One region of the Methylomusa anaerophila genome, then DNA from elsewhere that is predicted to be linked to it. Evidence: riboswitches for the same ligand, from Rfam matches in the RefSeq annotation. Region 1 holds a riboswitch; each other region holds the start of a gene.
What was found. A riboswitch is a leader RNA that binds a small molecule or an ion and turns the genes downstream of it on or off. The one in region 1 is predicted to bind fluoride.
Positions count from the first base shown of each region.

Region 2: another riboswitch for fluoride. It lies ahead of crcB (fluoride efflux transporter CrcB); the one in region 1 lies ahead of MAMMFC1_RS08950 (dynamin family protein).
Region 3: another riboswitch for fluoride. It lies ahead of eno (phosphopyruvate hydratase); the one in region 1 lies ahead of MAMMFC1_RS08950 (dynamin family protein).

Region 1 is NZ_AP018449.1:2,013,689-2,015,953, reverse strand. Features, by position in the region: gene MAMMFC1_RS08950 (dynamin family protein) at 1-1,331, opposite strand, end outside; fluoride riboswitch at 1,464-1,527, opposite strand; gene MAMMFC1_RS08945 (Chromate resistance protein ChrB) at 1,721-2,251, opposite strand.
Region 2 is NZ_AP018449.1:3,063,418-3,065,682, forward strand. Features, by position in the region: gene MAMMFC1_RS13770 (acetate uptake transporter) at 1-478, shown strand, start outside; fluoride riboswitch at 737-798, shown strand; gene crcB (fluoride efflux transporter CrcB) at 905-1,345, shown strand; gene crcB (fluoride efflux transporter CrcB) at 1,348-1,719, shown strand; gene MAMMFC1_RS13785 (DUF190 domain-containing protein) at 1,740-2,069, shown strand; gene MAMMFC1_RS13790 (FMN-binding glutamate synthase family protein) at 2,200-2,265, shown strand, end outside.
Region 3 is NZ_AP018449.1:569,145-571,409, forward strand. Features, by position in the region: gene eno (phosphopyruvate hydratase) at 1-1,186, opposite strand, end outside; fluoride riboswitch at 1,281-1,342, opposite strand; tRNA gene MAMMFC1_RS02530 (tRNA-Arg) at 1,588-1,664, opposite strand; gene MAMMFC1_RS02535 (hexokinase family protein) at 1,794-2,265, opposite strand, start outside.

The DNA of each region.
Region 1 (2,265 bases):
GCAGCCTGGCGCACGGAGCTGACCAGCATTTCGGCTCGTTGTTGGTGGGGCGCCAATACACCGGCTATATATTCGCCAAACCGATCGGACGCGGCCTTCAGTTCCCGGTCGAAAAAAGTAGGAACGGTTTCCGCCAGCGCGGCCTGCACTTCTTGTTCCAAGCCGGGACGATAGCCGCCCAGTTGCTCTGCTACTATTCTGTCCAGGTACTCGCCTGCCTTCTTCCGCAGGGCGGCCGCCTGCTCTTCCAAAAATGCTAAAGTTCGCTTGCGATCGCCAGCCAGCAAGTCACCCGCTAGGCGTTGCTCCGCCGTAAGTTCAGTTAGCTTTTGCGCCAACAGCGCTTGTTTGGTTGTCAATTCATCCACTGGCAATTCTAACGCTCGTACGGTCAACTCCAACTCTAACAGGGCTTCCTGCAGCACAGCAGCCAATTTCGCCCCAATGGCCGCCGTCAATACGGCCTGTTTCTCCTGTCGAAAAAAAGCGATTAACGTTTCCTCCAGCAAACTCAGCCCGCTCTCTGCCAACAAATTCCGGTCACCGGCTTTTTTGGCAGAAAGCGCCTGCCGGGCTGACACCAGATAAACTGGTATTGGTGCTGCCACACCGGCTTTCTCCTGTAAGACTTGCCGCAAAAATCCCGCCACGACTTCCCGTTCAGAAGCGCTGAGATAATCGGCCTTATTTAACACAAAAAAGAAGCGCCGGACATGCTGTTGCACCGCCTGCAAAAATGCCACTTCCGCTGCTGTAATCGGCGGATCGGCGGAAACGACAAATAATGCGGCATCGCATTGGCTGAGAAACTGCAGCGTAGTGTCCGTATTATGCTGGAAGGTAGAACCAATGCCGGGTGTGTCAATCAGCGTGATTCCTCCGGCCAGCAAACTGGCTGGATATTCAACGTCCACCTGGTTCACCCCAAGGCGATTGCCAGGGTTGGCCTGCTCGGCGACAAACCGGCTTAAATAGGCTTCTAGAGCCGAGTCGTCAGAAAACGTACCCTCATCTGTTCGCCCGTCAGCAAATGTTATCTTCGCCCACCGCGTATTTCCCCGGCCAATGACAGTCGGTAACGCCGTCATCGGCACCGAACTGGCCGGCAGAAATTCCCCGCCTAATAATGCATTGATCAGGCTGCTCTTACCCCGTTTAAACTGGCCCAATACTGCTAGATGAAATCGCTCCTCCCGCAGCCGAGCAGCCAGTTCACCCGCCCGGACGGCATATGGAGCAAAACGCCTGCCGGCCTGTTTTAGTCGTCCATCCGCTTCAGCCAGCAGCACCGCCAGACCTTCCTCTTGATCTACTCCACGATCCTCTGCCATGAAATTCCCCCTAATCCCAGCGTATCAATGCTCCGTTTCCTGTGCCAAACTTCCCGCCGTCAACAGTCGCCCGGTACATAGATAATGCATAGTATGCCTCCCTATTGCAAAAAAAAGAAATGACTCCTACCTCTTACGGTAGGAGTCATTACCTGGTCAACCAGGATTTCGAGCGAACTCCATCGCTCCTTAATTACTTTGATTGTAACAAGACCGGACTCCTACGTCAAGAGCGCCGGTAAAGATAGTAATACCACATCTTTAGTCTATCCAAGATCAGTGTAGCAATAAAGGTTATGATCCATAATATTACGATGGCCTGGAACGGAGCTGCGGCCATCACCCAGCCAAAGGTAGCCGGCACAATATCCCCAGAAATTGGCCACTTCTTATATTATTTCTTTAGCAAAAACTTTATTACTGAACTCCTCAAAGATTTTCTTGCATTTTTCCAGCGCCTCTTCCGTTTCGGCTCTAAGGGGAGCACCAAAAATATCTCTGGCGTTTATTTTATTAAACCAGGATAAAAGTTTATTTAGTTCCTCTTCATTCTCTTCTGCCTCGGCAAAAGTTAAGTTTTCATTGTTTGTCTCGTCTTCAATTTCAATAAAGAAATCATTACACTTGTCAATAATCTCCTCATACTCTAGACTTCTGGCTTTATTATAAATTGAAATGACTCTTTGTTCATATTTTTCTTCAATAAATACGGATTCCATTATAATAGTTTCACCGTTATTCGTTTCCAGTTCTTGTGATAGTAATGATAGTGCTGAATAATTCTCCTCACTAAACGGTAAGACCCACATCGACTTCTGTATATTAACAGCACCTTGCTTTCTCAACCCTCTCCAAGCTGCAACCCGTATTCTGGAAGGCTCTGTTGGTAAATTATAGCTTATTACAAGCCATTTTCTCATTAGACCTACCCTAC
Region 2 (2,265 bases), 1.0 Mb from region 1:
GACCTTAGCCGTGGCGCTTGTCCACTTCTCTGCCGGTACGTTTGGCTACATCAAAGGGGAATTGTTTTCTGCCTTGGCCTTCAATCTTTACGGATTGTTTTGGTTTTCTTTCGGAATTTTGCAATTGGGCGTGGCATTGAAGTGGTGGGCGCCTGACCCGATTATTCTCCAGTGGTTCTATCTGGCCTGGACGATTTTTACCGCTTATGTTTTTATAGCCACTCTCGTCACCAACACAGCTTTAATACTGGCAATTGGTACATTGTTGATTGTCTTTGCCCTTTTATTCTTGTCTGCACTTTTGTCTTCCCAGTCGCTGGCGGTATACGCCGGCTATCTCGGAATTTACACCGCACTTAATGCTTTATATATCTCTGCAGCTGGACTGCTAAATACAATGTACGGGCGCACAGTGCTACCGGTGGGAACTCCCTGGAAAAGTCCCACACTCCCCACGGCCCAGACACGGTCGTTATAATACCGGTAATCCCGGATTGCCCAGTATTTAATTAGTCAATAGTTTTGCCTTTTTACCTCTTTATTGTGACCCTGGCTACATTTCTCCTTACCTCATACTTCTTTTTTTTTACCCATTTTCGTTTTTACCTGTATAGATCGCAGCAAAGAATTAACAGCGAATTGACAGCCGTTATTAAGAACTATCTATTCCAGATAGCACATATTCCAGATAGCGCTTGACGCTCGGTTTATTTACCTATATAATAATAAAGTAAATAAAAAGTAGGGCGATGGAGTTCGCCATAACCCCGCTTTGGCGGTGATGACTCCTACCATTTGTATGGTAGGAGTCCATTTTTTAGGTTTATTGTTTAATCCCATATTTGTGTGGGCGGACATAAAACACTGGGCGAATTCGCCTTGGAGCAGGAAGGGTGAAAGTGGAATGAGATTTTTAGCGGTTGCCACTGGCGGTTGTTTGGGAGCTTTAAGCCGCTACGGTATGGGACAGTGGTTTGCTCCCTTTGTCCGCGACACAGGCTTTCCCTGGGGAACGCTGGTAATAAATTTACTTGGGTGTTTTGTATTGGCGCTGTTTTTGACGGTGACAGTTGAACTGCTTGTTGTCAATCCGTATCTGCGGTTAGGTTTCTCCACCGGTTTTCTGGGTGCGTTTACTACCTTTTCTACTTTTACCATGGAAAGCATTCTTTTATGGCAAAACGGTCATATCTGGTATACAGCGATGTATATTTTTGCTAGCGTATTTTTGGGGATAGCAATGTCCTCCCTCGGGTTTATCGTTACCCGGGGCTTTGCAAAAATCAGGGCTAAGCAGGAATTAAGTGAGGCGGATGAGCTGGTTCTAGAAAAGCGGAGGGGATAATGATGGAGTTGTTGTTAATCGGAATAGGCGGTGTTTGCGGGGCAATAGCAAGATACACCATTGGCTTGGTTGTTGCCAAGCACTCCTCGCTGTCATTTCCGATAGGAACTTATATGATAAACCTAACGGGAGCCTTTCTGCTGGGAATGTCCACAGCCCATACCGCAGCGTTGCCTTTAGCGCAGACTGTTTTGGAACGCTATGGGTTACAAATCGGCTTCATAGGCGCTTATACAACTTTTTCCACATTTGGCTACGAAGCTATCCGTTTACTTGAAGACGGTGAATGGCGTTACTTTTTTAGCTACGTTGCCGGCAGTACCATATTAGGGTTGCTGGCCTGCGGTGCAGGCTACTCTATATTTGGCGGTTAGCATAAAGGAGGGGGCAGGGTATGATTTTACAGCCTGGTAAATACAAATTGTTAAAAATTTATGTCGGCGAAATGCAAAGTTTTGCCGGCAAGAGTCTGTATCATGCGTTGGTTTTAAAATTAAGGGAAGCAGGTATTGCCGGAGCAACTGTCAGTAGGGGCGTCGAGGCGTATGGCGCTGCCAGTATAATCAAAAAGGTGGGTATTCTGGACTTATCCGCCGATTTGCCGATGATTATTGAAGCAGTGGATACGGAAGAGAAGATCCAGGCAGTGCTGCCGGCTATCTCCGCTATGGTCAAGCAGGGTTTAATTTTTCTGGCTGACGCTGAGGTAATTAAACACGGGTAGAAATTCTATAAAATACGAACACTGCTGTTTACATACGATGGTAAATGGATAAACAGCAGTGTTTTTTATTGTACTCATAATATTCGCAAAAGGTAGCAGAATAAAGAATAAATAGCGGAGGTGCTTTAAGATGCTGCTGAATTGGATGATGATGAAGTTAATGGACCCGGCGATGGATGAAACAACAGTGAAACTA
Region 3 (2,265 bases), 1.4 Mb from region 1:
GGCAAGCCGAACCGGTCTTGATCTGACCGCCGCCCATGGCCACGGCAAAGTCGGCCAGGAAGGTATCCTCCGTCTCGCCGGAACGGTGGGAAATCACATAATTCCAGCCGGCCTGGCGACACAGCTTGATGGCCTCGATAGTCTCGGTCACCGTGCCGATCTGGTTGAGCTTAATAAGAACCGCATTAGTGGTCTTTTCCTCAATGCCGCGGGCAATAAATTTGGTATTGGTGACGAAAATATCGTCGCCCACAATCTGGAGATAATAGCCTAATGCGGCCGTATGTTCGCGAAATCCCTCCCAGTCGTTTTCCGCCAGGCCGTCTTCTAGGGAAACCAGGTAGTATTTGGGGGCCCAGGTTTTGTAGAGCGCCGTCATTTCGCTGCTGCTCTTTACACCTTGCCCCGACTTGGTCAAATGGTACTTTCCATTCTCATAAAACGAACTGGCGGCCGGGTCGAGAGCCAGGGCAATATCCACGCCCGGCACATAGCCCGCCGCCTGGATGGCTCCAATAATCAGCTCGCAGGCCTCCTCGTTGCTCTTTAAGTTAGGCGCAAAACCGCCTTCGTCGCCAACGCTGGTGGCATAGCCCTGCTTACCCAGGATTTTTTTTAAGGCATGGAAGGTTTCCACACCATACTGCAGTGCTTTGGCAAAAGTCGGCGCACCAATCGGCATAACCATAAACTCCTGAAAGTCCACACTATTGTCGGCATGCTTGCCGCCGTTTAAAATGTTCATCATCGGCACCGGCAGGCGCACTGCCGCCGCGCCGCCCAGGTACGCATACAGTGGCAGTCCCTGGTCGCTAGCCGCCGCCCGGGCCACCGCCATGGAAACGCCAAGAATGGCATTGGCCCCTAGATTAGCTTTGGTTGGTGTGCCGTCCAGGTCGATCAGCAACCGGTCAATCCCCTCCTGATCACCAGCATTTCGCCCGATGAGTTTAGGCGCAATGCGCTCTTTCACATTGGCCACCGCCTGCAAAACACCCTTGCCGCCGTAGCGGGCCTGGTCGCCGTCCCTAAGTTCCAGCGCCTCATTTTCGCCGGTGGACGCTCCTGACGGCACCGAAGCCGACGCCCGGACGCCGCTGGCCAGTTCCACGTTTACCCGAATGGTCGGGTTACCGCGCGAATCCAAAATTTCTAACGCATTTACATTGACGATCTCGCTGCTCATGATGAATTCCTCCTTTGCTTTCTTCCATCTAGTTTATGCACAAAGCTTATTGCCAACCAGCAACCGTGCCATTAAAAAACAGACTCCTACCACGTACGTGGTAGGAGTCATTACCGTTTGCACGGGGTTCAGGCGAACTCCATCGCCGCTATTTCGATATAGTTTTATTATACCAGCCTGCCGGATTCAACGTCAATAGAAACCTGCTGTGCAAAATACCGCCCAGGCCGGTCTGACACTAGTCTTTTACCCAGTAAGGGCTGACACTTCATATGAAAAACCGTGGCTTGCTCCCACTAAATTAAAGTTTCAGAAAATGCAGTTTCTGCCGCGTTGTTGTAAAACTGCTGTGAAACAAAAAAGAGCTTTACGAAAACCTCGTAAAACCCTTGAAATATCTATGGTGACCCCGGCGTGATTCGAACACGCGGCCTTTTGATTCGTAGTCAAACGCTCTATCCAGCTGAGCTACGGAGTCGCTTGTGAATTAACTACTTGCATATTATATTACTTACAACATGGATTGTCAACATATTGTCCATAAAAAATAATTACAGTTCTTGCCAAGGGAAATGGCAAGAATGGCTCCGGACTATAACCAGAAGCGTTATATCTCAACCGAATCACAAGCAGTAGCAGCGGCTATCGCCGCCCCAACTCCCGAACCATCTTTGGTAAGCCGAATTATTACTCTGTTTTCCGGCAAAACTTCGTCCAAAGCCCCACGCAGGTAGTCAGCATACCCAGGCATTTTTTCATACAAGGAACCATCAATAGCGACTGTATGCGCTTTATCCAAATCCGGGTCAAGATATCCGATTACTCCGGCCAAAATAGAAGCAACCAGTCTGGCCGACCGGATAACTATTAGTTTAGTCACATCCTGAATAAACTTCAAATCGGCAATATTAAGTTCCCCAAGCCCGAGTTGTTCTTCAGCCACTTTCGCAATATGTCTAAGTTCGTCGGTAAAATCTGCAACAATAGCGGCCACGTCACCGCCTTGCAGCGTATAAGACAGAGCGTCACCGCCCAAGTAATCCTTCACCGTCAAGCGGACAATTTCACCCAGATAATGG